One region of the Amycolatopsis sp. N2S4-7 genome, then DNA from elsewhere that is predicted to be linked to it. Evidence: predicted binding sites of a transcription regulator. Region 1 holds the regulator's gene; the other holds the start of a gene.
What was found. The regulator HspR, encoded in region 1, represses chaperone genes until heat shock. The targets are predictions, from matches to a motif close to ANNTTGAGTNNNNNNNACTCAANNT.
Positions count from the first base shown of each region.

Region 1 (6,955 bases):
GCGGCCACCGAGGACGCGCTGGTCCGGTTCGCGGACTGGTGCCGAGGCGCGGCCGGCTGCGTCCTGCACGGCCAGGACGTCCTCCGCTTCTACGACGACGTCGTGGCGCGGGCGGCGCGCGGCAACGTGTGGTCGAGCGAGCTGGGCCGTCCCGCGACGGCCGACGAGGTCTCGGCGGGCGTCTACAACCACCTCTACCGGCGGGAGGACTGGCCGGCGCTGGGGAAGGCGCTGGCCGCGGCCGGTGGCGAGTTCCCCGACGCCAAGGGCCTGACCGAGCGGAACCAGTTCCTGTCTCCGATCTACGGCGCCTACCGCGCGATCGGCTGCCACGACTTCCCGTCGCCGTTCACCGGGCCGGCGGACACGGGGGTGCTGGCCGGGCTGGTGCGCGCGGTGGCTCCGCACAGCTGGCGGTACTCCGAGTACTGGGACCTGACCAGCGGGTGCACGGGCTGGCCGGTCGCGGCGAAGAACCCACCTCAGCCCCACCTGGTGCGCGGCGCCCCGCCGATCCTGGTGGTCGGCGGCGCCCACGACCCGGCGACGCCCCTGGCGTGGGCCCGCGGCCTGGCGGCGGGCATCGAGAGGTCGGTGCTGCTCACGCGGACCGACGACGGGCACACGGGGCTGTTCAACTCGGCCTGCGCGCGGGCGGCCGAGGTGGACTACCTGGTGAGCGGCGTCACTCCCGGTCGTGGGGCGGTGTGCCGGTGAGGCGGTCCCGCGGCGGCTGTCCGGCTCCGCCGCCACCGGCCTGACCGGGGCGAATGAGCTGGTGAGCGGCGTCACAGGGAGTCCCGGCACCTTCTTCCGCCGAACCCGGGAACAAGAACCCGAACCGGCTCGTTAGGCTGGGTACGAAGGTTGAGTGCAGCCGACTCAAGTCTGGCTTGACGAGGGGCGCGACACCCGGATAGAACTTGCTAAGGCCTCGCTCAAGGCGAGGGTGAACGTGCAGGTCACGAACATAGCAGGCTTACACAGGAGGAAAGCACCATGGCGCGAGCGGTCGGCATCGACCTCGGCACGACCAACTCGGTCGTCGCCGTCCTTGAGGGCGGCGAGCCGACGGTCATCGCCAACTCGGAAGGCTCCCGGACCACCCCATCGATCGTCGCCTTCGCCAAGAACGGTGAAGTGCTGACCGGTCAGCCGGCGAAGAACCAGGCCGTGACGAACGTCGACCGGACCATCCGGTCCGTGAAGCGGCACATCGGCACCGACTGGAAGACCGAGATCGACGGGAAGAACTACACCTCCCAGGAGATCAGCGCGCGCGTGCTGATGAAGCTGAAGCGCGACGCCGAGGCGTACCTGGGCGAGACGATCACCGACGCGGTGATCACCGTCCCCGCGTACTTCGAGGACGCGCAGCGGCAGGCCACCAAGGAAGCCGGGCAGATCGCCGGCCTGAACGTGCTCCGCATCGTCAACGAGCCGACCGCCGCCGCGCTGGCGTACGGCCTGGACAAGGGCGAGAAGGAGCAGACCATCCTGGTCTTCGACCTCGGTGGCGGCACGTTCGACGTCTCGCTGCTGGAGATCGGCGAGGGCGTCGTCGAGGTCCGCGCGACCTCCGGTGACAACCACCTCGGTGGTGACGACTGGGACGAGCGCATCGTCAAGTGGCTGGTCGACAAGTTCAAGGCCACGAACGGCATCGACCTCACCAAGGACAAGATGGCGCTCCAGCGCATCCGTGAGGCCGCGGAGAAGGCGAAGATCGAGCTGTCGAGCTCGAACTCGGCCGGCATCAACCTGCCGTACATCACCGTGGACGCGGACAAGAACCCGCTGTTCCTCGACGAGCAGCTCTCGCGCGCCGAGTTCCAGAAGATCACCTCGGACCTGCTCGACCGCACCAAGGCACCGTTCAACAACGTCATCCGGGACGCGGGCATCTCCGTCGGCGACATCGACCACGTCGTGCTCGTGGGTGGTTCCACCCGCATGCCGGCGGTCGCCGAGCTGGTCAAGGAGCTGACCGGCGGCCGCGAGCCGAACAAGGGCGTGAACCCGGACGAGGTCGTCGCGGTCGGCGCGGCGCTGCAGGCCGGTGTGCTGAAGGGTGAGGTCAAGGACGTCCTGCTGCTGGACGTGACCCCGCTGTCGCTCGGCATCGAGACCAAGGGTGGCGTGTTCACCAAGCTCATCGAGCGCAACACCACGATCCCGACCAAGCGCTCGGAGATCTTCTCCACCGCGGACGACAACCAGCCGTCGGTGCAGATCCAGGTGTTCCAGGGTGAGCGCGAGATCGCCGCGCACAACAAGAAGCTCGGCATGTTCGAGCTGACCGGTCTCCCGCCCGCCCCGCGTGGCGTGCCGCAGATCGAGGTCACCTTCGACATCGACGCCAACGGCATCGTGCACGTGACCGCGAAGGACCTGGGCACGAACAAGGAGCAGTCGATGACGATCACCGGTGGCTCGGCGCTGCCGAAGGACGACATCGAGCGCATGGTCAAGGACGCCGAGGCGCACGCCGAGGAAGACAAGAAGCGCCGCGAGGAAGCGGAGACCCGCAACCAGGCCGAGACGCTGGTCTACCAGACCGAGAAGTTCGTCAAGGACAACGACGACAAGCTGCCCGAGGACCTCAAGGGCAAGGTCAAGTCCGCGATCGACGAGGCCAACGAGGCGCTGAAGGGCACCGACTCGACCAAGATCCGCGAGTCGATCGAGAAGCTGAACGCGGCTTCGCAGGAGCTGGGCACCGCCCTGTACGCCAACGCGAACGCCGACGCGGCGGCCGGTGCGGCCGGTGCGTCGGGCGCGGCCGGGGACGCCGGTGCGGCCGGTGGCCAGGCCAAGGCCGATGACGTGGTGGACGCCGAGATCGTCGAAGAGGACGAGAAGAAGTGACCCACAGCTACGACGAATCCGAGAACCAGGGCCGCGGCCCCGAGGAGCCGGTGGTCGTGCGGGATCGGCGGCGGGTGGACCCCCAGACCGGGCAGGTCCGCCCGCCCGGTCCGGCCCACGCCGCGCCGGAGCCGGAGGACGCGCCCGTGGAGCACGCGGGCCCCTCGCTTGGCGACTCCATTGTGGACGATGCGGTGTCGGTCGTCTCCGACGTGGAGAAGGAGCTGGCCGAGCGCACCGCCGACCTCCAGCGCCTGCAGGCGGAGTACGCCAACTACCGCAAGCGGGTCGAGCGTGACCGCGAGGCGGTCGTGCTCGGCGCGAAGGCGACCGTGGTGAACGACCTGCTGCCGCTGCTCGACAACCTCGAGCGCGCCGAGCAGCACGGTGACCTCACCGGGGCGTTCAAGGCGGTCGGCGACAAGCTGATCAGCGGCCTGCAGCGCGCGGGTCTCGAGTCGTTCGGCTCCGAAGGCGAGCCCTTCGACCCGAGCGTGCACGAGGCCGTGCAGCACAACACCTCGCCGGACGTGGCGGGCCCGACGGTCACCGTGGTCATGCGCCGCGGTTACCGGTTCGGGGACCGCGTACTGCGGGCGGCGCTGGTCGGCGTGACCGACCACGAGCCCGGTGCGGCCCCGGTGGACCCGTCGGTCGGTGGCGAGCTGCCACTCGACGGCGGAGTCGATGAGCGACAGCAGTAAGCAGTATCCGGTTCAAGTGGGAGGAGGAGACGCCCGATGAGTGCACGGGAATGGATCGGTAAGGACTTCTACCGTGAACTGGGCGTCTCCTCCGACGCCACCGCGGACGAGATCAAGAAGGCCTACCGGAAGCTGGCCAAGGAGAACCACCCGGACGCGAACTCCGGCAACGCGCAAGCGGAGCAGAAGTTCAAGGCGGTCTCCGAGGCCTACGGCGTGCTGTCCGACGCGGCCAAGCGCAAGGAGTACGACGAGGCGCGCCGGCTGTTCGGCGGCGGGGGCGGGTTCAACTTCCCGGGCGGCGGCGGTACCGGCAGCTTCGACATGGGCGACATCTTCGGCCAGGCCGGCGCCGGTCAGCAGGGCGGTTTCGGCGGGCTCGGCGACATCCTGGGCGGCATCTTCGGCCGTGGCCGGGCGTCGGCGGGCGCGACGGCGAACCGGCCGCAGCGCGGGGCCGACGTCGAGACGGACGTCCGGATCGACTTCACCGAGGCGGTCAAGGGCGCGACCCTGCCGCTGCGGCTGTCGAGCCCGGCGACGTGTGCGACGTGCGGCGGCAACGGTGCCCGGCCAGGCACTTCGCCGCGGACCTGCCCGACCTGCTCCGGTTCGGGGCTGGTCAGCCGCAGCCAGGGCGCGTTCGCGTTCTCGGAGCCGTGCCGCGACTGCCGTGGCCGCGGGACGATCATCGACGACCCGTGCCCCGAGTGCGGCGGCGAAGGCGTCAGCACGCGGACCCGCACGCTGACCGTCCGGGTGCCGCCGGGCGTCGACGACGACCAGCGGATCCGGCTGGCCGGTCAGGGCGAGCCGGGCCGGGGTGGCGCGCAGGCGGGCGACCTGTACGTCCGGGTGCACGTGGCCCCGCACGCCCTGTTCGGGCGCAAGGGGCTCGACCTGACGATCACCGTGCCGGTGGACTTCACCGAACTGGCGCTCGGCACCACGATCACGGTGCCGACGCTCGAGGGCAAGGTCTCGCTCAAGGTGCCGCCGGGCACCGCGAGCGGACGGGTGCTGCGCGTGCGCGGCAAGGGCATCGCCAAGCGCGACGGTTCGCAGGGTGACCTGCTCGTCACCCTCCAGGCGGCGATTCCCGCCAAACTGGACGACAAGGCGCGCGAGGCACTGCAGGCGTACGCCGAGGCGATGGCCGGGCACGACCCCCGGCCCGAGATCACCGATCTGCTCCAAGGCAGGTGAGTGGGATGTTCGGCGGGATTCCCCCGGAGGGCGACGAGGAGACCCCGGTGTTCGTCATCTCGGTGGCGGCCCAGCTCGCCGGGATGCACGCGCAGACGTTGCGCACCTACGACCGGCAGGGCCTGGTGTCACCGGGCCGCACCGCCGGTGGCGGGCGGCGCTACTCGATGCGGGACATCGCGCTGCTGCGCGAGGTCCAGCGCCTGTCGCAGGAGGACGGCGTCAACCTGGCCGGGATCAAGCGCATCATCGAGCTGGAGAACCAGGTCGACGCGCTGCGGGCCCGGCTCGCGGAGATGACCGAAGAACTGGCCGCGGCGTACGCGGCCGCGGAACAGGCCGCGGCGGCGGCGCACGCGTCCTACCGCCGTGACCTGGTGCCGCTCAACCAGCAGACGGCGTTGGTGGTCTGGCGCCCCAAGCGCCGCTGACCACCGCCAAAAAGGCCTCCCCGGGCGACCGGGGAGGCCTTTTGCGTGGCCCAGCAGGCGTCAGACCTTGAAGTTCAGCAGCTGCTTGACCTCGGCCGTCCGTGACTCGACGACCCGGCGGGCGAGATCGCGGGCCAGGGCGTTGACGCCTCCGCCGGTCCCGTTTTCGGTCCGGGCGAGTTCGACCGCACCCTGCTGCTGACCGGTCAGCACGTCCAGGAACCGGCGGCCGAACTCCGCGTCGGGGACCGTCTTCAGCGCTCCCACGAGGTCGGGTGGCGTCATCTTCATGCCGCCGTGGCCGGCGTGGGCCTGGGGGTTCGCGTCCATCGTCTCGGGCTGGTTCCAGGCGCGGAGCCAGGTCTTCATGTCGTCGATCTCGGTCCGCTGGGTCGACTCGATCGCCGCCGCCAGTTCCTTCAGCGACGCCGGTACCGGGCGGCCCGCGGCCAGCCGGGCGATCTCGATGCCCTGCTGGTTCTGGGGGATCAGCATCTGCAGGAACATCACGTCGGCCGCGTTGTACGGCGGGGTGGCCGGCGTCGCGCCGCACGCGGTCAGCAGCAGCAGCGCGACGACGGCCGGCAGCAGCCTCACTGACGCTGCCAGAGCGCCGGGGTGTTCGGCGGCTCCCAGCCCGCGATCGCGGTGTGCGGCTGGATGCAGCGGTAGCTCGCGCCGCCGTAGGTGACGACGTCACCGAGCTTGTACGCCGTGCCCGCCGACCACGTGCCACCCGAGGGCGGGGTGGTCGTCGGGGGCCGGGTCGTGGTGGGCGGCGGGGTCGTCGTCGGGGGCGGGGTGGTGGTCGGGGGCGGGGTGGTGCCGCCCCCGCCGATCTGGAGGTCGACGCAGCTGTAGAACGCGTTCGCCGTGTCGGCGATGTTCCAGATGGCCAGCACCTTCACCCGGCCCGAGTACCCGGACAGGTTCACCGTGTGCGACAGCGTCGACGGTGGCTGCTGGTTGTTGCCGTTGAACACCGCCACGCGCGTGTTGCCGACGTAGTACTCGTAGTTCGACGTCGAGTGCCGGGCGGTGAAGACCCAGTTGAACGTCACCGAGGTGCCGACCGACTTGGCGGGCCACGGCTTCGACTCGTCGGCCAGCTGTGCGAACTGGGACAGGCCGGCGTTGCAGCTGCGCAGGCCCTTCGGACCTTCGACGCTCTGGGGTTCGTAGACGATGTCGCCGCAGTTCGAGACCTTTCCGGCCGCGCAGTTGGCCTGCCGGCTGGGCGGGTCCGAGACGTACCCGTGGGCGCTCGCGGAGGTGGCGGGGAGGACGACAACCAGCACCGGGGCGAGCAAGGCACCGGCTGCGGCCGCGAAGAGCTTTCGTTTCCAGGTCATTTCGGCTCCTCGAAGGGGAACAGCGTTGTTCCGGAGGGGAGGACGAACGAGCACATCGGCGGGCGATGTGGTCTAGACCATAAGGCGATTCGGGCACAACGGTCAACGAACTACCGCCGATCGACGAAAACGCTGCTCCGCTCGGCTCAGTGCGAAGGTCGGTCCGGCTGCTGCAGGTGTTCGCCGAAGAAAGAGGTCACTCGGCTCCACGCGTCTTCGGCCGCTTCGTGGTGGTAGGTGAACCCGACGACCTTGAGCAGGAGGTTCACCGGGGCCGCCGCGTCGACCTTGTTGGCGAACCCGTGGCTGGCGTCCGGGTACTCCTTGACGTCGTGCGGGATGCCGCGCTCGGTCAGCGCCGTCTCGAGCTTCGCCGCCGCGCCGCGCAGGCTGA
Region 1 covers NZ_CP172299.1:6,453,679-6,460,633, forward strand. The annotation lists gene ACH54P_RS30415 (alpha/beta hydrolase) at 1-717, shown strand, start outside; gene dnaK (molecular chaperone DnaK) at 1,000-2,868, shown strand; gene grpE (nucleotide exchange factor GrpE) at 2,865-3,572, shown strand; gene dnaJ (molecular chaperone DnaJ) at 3,609-4,778, shown strand; gene ACH54P_RS30435 (heat shock protein transcriptional repressor HspR) at 4,784-5,209, shown strand; gene ACH54P_RS30440 (DUF305 domain-containing protein) at 5,270-5,806, opposite strand; gene ACH54P_RS30445 (lytic polysaccharide monooxygenase) at 5,803-6,561, opposite strand; gene ACH54P_RS30450 (dienelactone hydrolase family protein) at 6,708-6,955, opposite strand, start outside.

Region 2 (6,955 bases), 810 kb from region 1:
GGGCGGGCAGCCGACGAGCAGCGCCGCGAAGGACGCGCCTTCGAGCCGGGCGAGCGGGACGTCGGGGCCGAGCGCGTCGCGGATGCGGCGGCCGGCGGCGATCACCATCCGGTCGGCCCAGGCGTAGCCGAGTGCGTCGCTGACCGTGGAGAAGACGTCGAGGTCGATCCGCAGCACCACGGCGTTGGCGAAGTCCCGCAACGGTTCCTTCGCCACCTGCCGGAAGCCCGGCCGGTTGAGGTGCCCGGTGAGCGGGTCGTGGTAGGCGTCGTGGCGCAGCGTCGCGAGCAGGCGCCGGTTGTCCAGCGACGTCGCGAGGTGGCTGGCCATCGTGCCGAGCAGCTGGACGTCGTACTTGCCGAAGCCGCGCCAGCGGGACAGCCGGTCGTGCGCCTCGACGACGCCGAGCAGCTGGTTCGCGCTGCGCAGCGGGACGACGAGCGCCTCCTGCGCGCCGCGGTCGAGCAGCGCCGCGCGGACGTCGGGATTGGCCTCGGTGATCCGGAAGTGCCGGACGTGCGCGCCGGGCAGCCGCAGCAGCGGGTCGTCGGCGGCCGGGTCGGCGGGCGGCAGGTCGTCGCCCGCGACGACGACGCGCATGGTGTCCTTCGGTTCGAGCCGCAGCCGGAGCACGACGCGGCCCGCCGCGAGCTGGTCCTTGATGCGCTCGGCGATGGTGGCCCACTCGCGGACGTCGACCCCGCCGACGAGCTCGTCCGCGCGGCTGGCCGGGCGCGCCGCGGCCTGCTGGCCCGACCGCGCCACCATCAGGCTGACGTCGGAGAGCGCTTCCATGTCCCGCTGCTCGCGCAGCAGGTCGGAGTAGGCCCAGTACAACGCGGTGAGGCCGAGGAAGACGGCGAGCACCAGCGGCCACGCCTTGGGCGTGTTGGAGATGACGAGGTAGCCCGACAGGCCGACGGACGCGTTGACGAAGCCGACAACCAGGATCCGCGCGGTGAGCCGGACGGCGGTGCTGACCCGCATGCGGCGGCGCAGGACGCGGACCGCGGCCAGCGCGAGCAGCGTGCTCACCAGCGGCGCGGTCAGGGTGCCGGCGAGCGCGGCGACCCACGGGATCTTGTCGCCGACGCCGGCACCGACGGCGTACTTCACGAGCCCGGCGACCGCGAAGGCGCCGGTGATCTCGAGCAGGAACGCGCCGGCGTTGTAAAGGACGCGGCCGGCGACCTTCCGCGCGAGCAGCGTGCCGATGCCGGCGACGAGGTGGGCGACCAGCACGACTTCGAACGGCGCGATGAAGAACCCGATGACGAGCGGGATCTCGGTGAAGGAGATGGTCCACGAGATGCCGCTGCGGACGTCGACGTTGATCCCGAGCTGCTCGGCGAGCAGGAAGGCGACCGCGAGCACCGGGCCGATCCACAGCAGCCTGCTGTCCCAGTGGAACGGCAGCCACGAGCCGACGGCGAACGCGGCGACGAGCCCGAGGCTCAGGACGGCGAAGGTGTAGACGCGGAACCGGCGTTCGTCGGTGCGGGCCTCGGCGGAGGCGGGCTGGGGTGGTGTTCCGGAAGCGGCTCCGGGCCCGGGCTGCGCCTGCGCGACGGCGTCGCCGTGGGTGGTGTCCGGCATCCGACCTTCCTTCCCGGCTTGCCCACCGGTCGATGATCCGTGACTTCGGGTGTGGACAGGGGCCATACCGTACCCCGGAGGGCGTACCCGTGTCCCTTTCGAGACAGTAGGAGATCACCCCAGGGTTAACAATGCCTCGATGGCGCTGACCTGCGTGGACCAAGGGGTGAAACATCAGGTGTCCCGGGCCGGAGTGGTTCTCTACGCACGAGGGTCCGGGTAGCGCTTGAATGTGCCTCATGCACAGCGATGTGATTGCCACCGAACACGCGGCACGGCTCGCGGCGGTGGATCCCCTCCTCCCCGGCTCAACCCCCTTCGAGGCGGCCGAAAACGCCGTGGTCCTGGAGGTCGCGACGGGTGACTCCGCCGCCTCCGGGCTGGCCTCCCGCGTCCAGGTCGACCGCGACGCCCCGAACGCGCCGTGGCGCGCGCTGACCGAGCACCGGCTCGACCTCCAGCTCGCCGGCCCGCAGCCGGCGGCCGCGCTCGACGCCCTCCTCACCCGATGGGATGAACATCTGCGCGCGGTCGCCGAACGGGGCGACACGGAGACCGCGGCGGTCGTCCCCCGCGCCAGCCGGGACGCCGCCGGCGCGCGCGAAATGCTGCACCACGGCTTCGCCCCGCTGCGGGTGGTCGCGGTCCGGCCCGCCGAGCGGCTCGTCCAGGTGGGCCCGCGCGGCACGCCCGGCGTCAAGATCCGGCGGGCCGAGCCCGGTGACCTCGAAACGGCTGTCGCGCTCGGGCTGGAGCTGCACTCCTACGACGCCCAGTACGGCACGGTCAACCTGCGCAAGGGCGTCGAGGACATCATGGCCAAGGACCTGGCCGAGCAGCTGAACCGCCCGGAGCCGCCGCTGTGGATCGCCGAGCTGTACGGCCGTCCGCTCGGCATGGTGAACGTCCAGCACCCGGGCGAGACCGGCTGGATCAGCGACCGCGTCGCCGCGTCCCGCGTCGGCTACCTGTCGTCACTGGCCGTCGCGGAAGCCGCGCGGTCGTCCGGTGTCGGCACGGCGCTGGCGGCCCACGCGCACCACGTCCTCGACGAGGAAGGCGCCGACGTCGTCCTCCTGCACCACGCGGCGGCGAACCCGCTGTCCACGCCGTTCTGGTACGCGCAGGGGTACCGCCCGCTGTGGACGTACTGGCAGCGTCGACCAGCCGTTCGGTGAACCTCTGGAGGATTACCGTCGGTGCCCGGTCCTTATAGGCTGGCCCCGAACCGTGAGGGAGGGGGAGCCGAAGTGACCGAGCAGCGGGATTCCGCGCCGAGAGCGCCCGAAGGCGTCGATACGGAGAAGCCGTCCGCGGCCCGGATCTACGACTGGTACCTGGGCGGCACGCAGAACTGGGCCGTGGACCGCGAGTTCGGCAGGCGCATGGAGCAGCAGTGGCCGCTGGTGCGCCCCGGCTCGAAGCAGAACCGCGAGTTCATGAACCGCGCGGTGCGGGCGGCGCTGCGGGCCGGGATCCGGCAGTTCATCGACCTCGGCTCCGGCGTCCCGACGGCCGGCAACGTGCACGAGGTCGTCGAGGCCGAGCTGCCCGACGAGCACGACGCGACGGTCGTCTACGTCGACTACGAGCCGGTCGCCGTCGCCCACGCGACGCTGATCCTGGAAGAGGGCGCGGCGACCGACTGGGCCGGCATCGTCCAGGCCGACATGCGCGACGCGAAAGCCGTGCTGCGCGCCGAAGAGACGCGCCGGCTCATCGACTTCTCGAAGCCGGTCTGCCTGATGATGATGGCGGTGCTGCACTTCGTCGGACCGGACGACGACCCCGAAGGCCTGCTGGCGGCGTACCGGGACGCGCTCGCGCCGGGCAGCTGGCTGGCGATCTCGCAGATGAGCGAAGGCGACGGGACGGGCGAGGCGCTCGAGGGGCTGCGCTGGTTCGTCGAGCAGTACCGCAAGACGAGCAACCCGGTCTGGCTGCGCAACCGCGAGGAGATCGAGCCGCTGTTCGGCGACTGGAAGCTGATGGAGCCGGGCATCGTGCACCTGCCGGACTGGCGGCCCGACCGGAAGCTGAACGCCCTGGAGGCCGAGGCCCGGCCGTTCGCGTGGTGCGGCATCGCGGAGAAACCCGGCGCATGAGCCCGGGGAACGCGGGGGCGCGAGGCGCCTCCGCTGAGGGTGGCGGTGGGGGCATGGGAGGAGCGCCGATCGCCCCGGCCGGGGTGGACACCGACAAGCCGTCCGCGGCGCGCGTCTACGACTGGTACCTCGGCGGGACGCACCACTGGGCGGTCGACCGCGAGTTCGGCCGGCGCGTGGAGAAGGTGTGGCCGCTGATCCGGCCGATCTCACGGCAGAACCGGGCCTTCATGAACCGCGTGGTCTCGGCGGCGATGGACGCCGGCGTCCGCCAGTTCGTCGACCTCGGCTCCGGCGTGCCGACGGCGGGGAACGTCCACGAGATCGTCCGCGACCGGCTGCCCCCCGGTGAGCGGGCGTCGGTGGTCTACGTGGACTACGAGCCGGTCGCGGCGGCGCATTCGCGGCTGATCCTGGAGCGCGAAGGCGCGACGGCGTGGGCCGGCCTGGTCGAGCAGGACATCCGCCGCCCGGCCGCGATCTTCAAGGACCCGGTGACGTCGTCGCTCATCGACTGGTCGCGCCCGGTGTGCCTGCTGATGATCACGGTGATGCACTTCATCGGCCCGTCCGACAACCCGGACGGCCTGATGGCGACCTACCGGTCGAAGCTCGCGCCGGGCAGCTGGCTGGCGCTGACCCACGGCACCTGCCGCGACGACGCACCGCCCGACCGCGCGGCGGAGGTGCGCCGGTTCATCGAGGCGTACCAGGCGACGTCGAACCCGGCCTGGCTGCGGTCGGCGGACGACCTGCTCCCCTGGTTCGGCGGCTGGCCGCTGCTCCCGCCGGGGATGACGTCGTTGCCGGACTGGCGTCCCGAAACCCCTCCGACGCCGATCGACACGGAGACGCGCCCCTTCGCGTGGTGCGCCGTCGCCCGGCGTCCAGCGCTCTGACCTGCGCTTTCACTGATCGCTGTGGGCGAACGCACTCCTGGAAACAAACACACCCATCGGAGAGTTGAGCTAGGCAGACTCAACTACACGAGGAGTGCACATGTCCGACACCCGCCTCCTGCCCGTGCTCCCGCTCGATGACGACGTCGTGCTGCCGGGCATGGTCGTCCCGCTCGACCTGACCGACGCCGAGACCCGGGCAGCGGTGGAGTCCGCCCAGGCCAAGACGCCGAGCCAGGCGTCCTTCCCCGGCATCCGGTCGACCGCGGCCAGCAAGGCCGAGGTCCTCATCGTCCCGCGCGTCCACGGCGAGTACGCCGAGTTCGGCACCGTCGCGACGGTCGAGCGCATCGGCCGCGTGCCCGGTGGCAAGGCCGCCGTCCTGCTGCGCGGCACGACCCGCGCGCTCGTCGGCCGGATCGCCGACGGCCCCGGCGCGGCCCGCTGGGTGCACGCCGAGGACGCCCCCGAGACCACGGACGACCAGACCGCCAAGCTCGCGGCCGAGTACAAGGCCGTCGTCATCTCGATCCTCCAGCAGCGCGGCGGCTGGCAGCTGATCGACGCCGTCCAGCAGGTCGAAGACGCTTCCGCGATCGCCGACCTGTCCGGCAACGCGCCGTACCTGAGCACCGAGCAGAAGCTCGAGCTGCTGTCGACCCTGGACGTCACCGCGCGCCTGGAGAAGTCGCTCGAGTGGAGCAAGGAGTACCTCGCCGAGCTCGAGGTCACCGACACCATCCGCAAGGACGTCGCCGAGGGCATGGAGAAGCAGCAGAAGGAGTTCCTGCTGCGCCGCCAGCTCGAGGCCATCCGCAAGGAGCTCGGCGAACTCGACGGCACCGCGCAGGACGACGACTACCGCGCCCGCGTCGAAGCGGCCGAGCTGCCCGACGCCGTGAAGAAGGCCGCGCTGGCCGAGGTGGACAAGCTGGACCGCACGTCCGAGCAGTCCCCCGAAGGCGGCTGGATCCGCACGTGGCTGGACACCGTCCTGGAGCTGCCCTGGAACGAGCGCACCGAGGACAGCTACGACATCGCCGCGGCGCGGGCCGTCCTGGACGCCGACCACGCCGGCCTCGACGACGTCAAGGAACGCATCATCGAGTACCTGGCCGTGCGCAAGCGCCGCGCGGAATCGGGCCTCGGCCCGGTCGGCGGACGGCGTTCCGGCGCCGTGCTCGCCCTCGCCGGTCCTCCCGGGGTCGGCAAGACGTCGCTGGGTGAGTCCGTCGCGAAGGCCATGGGCCGCAAGTTCGTGCGGGTCGCGTTGGGCGGCATCCGCGACGAGGCGGAGATCCGCGGTCACCGCCGCACCTACGTCGGCGCGTTGCCCGGCCGGATCGTCCGCGCCATCAAGGAAGCCGGTTCGATGAACCCGGTCGTGCTGCTCGACGAGATCGACAAGGTGGGCGCCGACTACCGCGGTGACCCGACCGCGGCGCTGCTCGAAGTGCTGGACCCCGAGCAGAACCACACGTTCCGCGACCACTACCTCGAGGTCGAGCTGGACCTGTCCGACGTCGTGTTCCTGGCGACCGCCAACGCGCTGGAGACCATCCCCGGCCCGCTGCTGGACCGCATGGAGCTCGTCACGCTGGACGGCTACACCGAGCACGAGAAGGTCACCATCGCCCGCGACCACCTGCTCCCGCGGGAGCTGGAGCGCGCCGGGCTGGCCGCTTCGGACGTCGTGCTGACGGACGCCGCGTTCAGCCGGATCGCGGCCGAGTACACCCGCGAGGCGGGCGTGCGCGACGCGAACCGGACGATCGCCAAGGTGCTGCGGAAGATCGCGACCAAGGTGGCGCTGGACGAGGTTTCGCTGCCGCTCACGGTGGACGCCGATTCCCTGGAGGCCTACCTCGGCCGCCCGCGGCACCTGCCGGAGTCGTCGCTCCCGGCGTCGACCCAGCGCACGGCGACCCCCGGCGTGGCGACGGGCCTGGCGGTGACCGGTGCGGGCGGTGACGTGCTCTACATCGAGGCGTCGCTGGCGGACAAGGAGTCCGGCGCGTCCGGGCTGCAGCTGACCGGCCAGCTCGGCGACGTGATGAAGGAGTCGGTGCAGATCGCGCTGTCCTACCTGCGGTCGCACGGCGCGGAGCTGGAGCTGCCGGTGGGCGACCTGCGCGAGCGGGGCATCCACGTCCACGTCCCGGCGGGCGCGGTCCCGAAGGACGGACCGTCGGCGGGCATCACGATGACGACGGCGCTGGCGTCGCTGCTTTCGGGCCGGGTGGTCCGGGCGGACGTGGCGATGACCGGCGAGGTGTCGCTGATGGGCCGCGTCCTCCCGATCGGCGGCGTCAAGCAGAAGCTGCTGGCGGCCCACCGGGCAGGCATGAAGACGGT
Region 2 covers NZ_CP172299.1:5,639,190-5,646,144, forward strand. The annotation lists gene ACH54P_RS26360 (putative bifunctional diguanylate cyclase/phosphodiesterase) at 1-1,596, opposite strand, end outside; gene ACH54P_RS26365 (GNAT family N-acetyltransferase) at 1,836-2,774, shown strand; gene ACH54P_RS26370 (SAM-dependent methyltransferase) at 2,847-3,701, shown strand; gene ACH54P_RS26375 (SAM-dependent methyltransferase) at 3,755-4,600, shown strand; gene lon (endopeptidase La) at 4,701-6,955, shown strand, end outside.
Region 2: a site for HspR is predicted at 4,662-4,686, ahead of lon (endopeptidase La). Genes of this name have one in related genera too.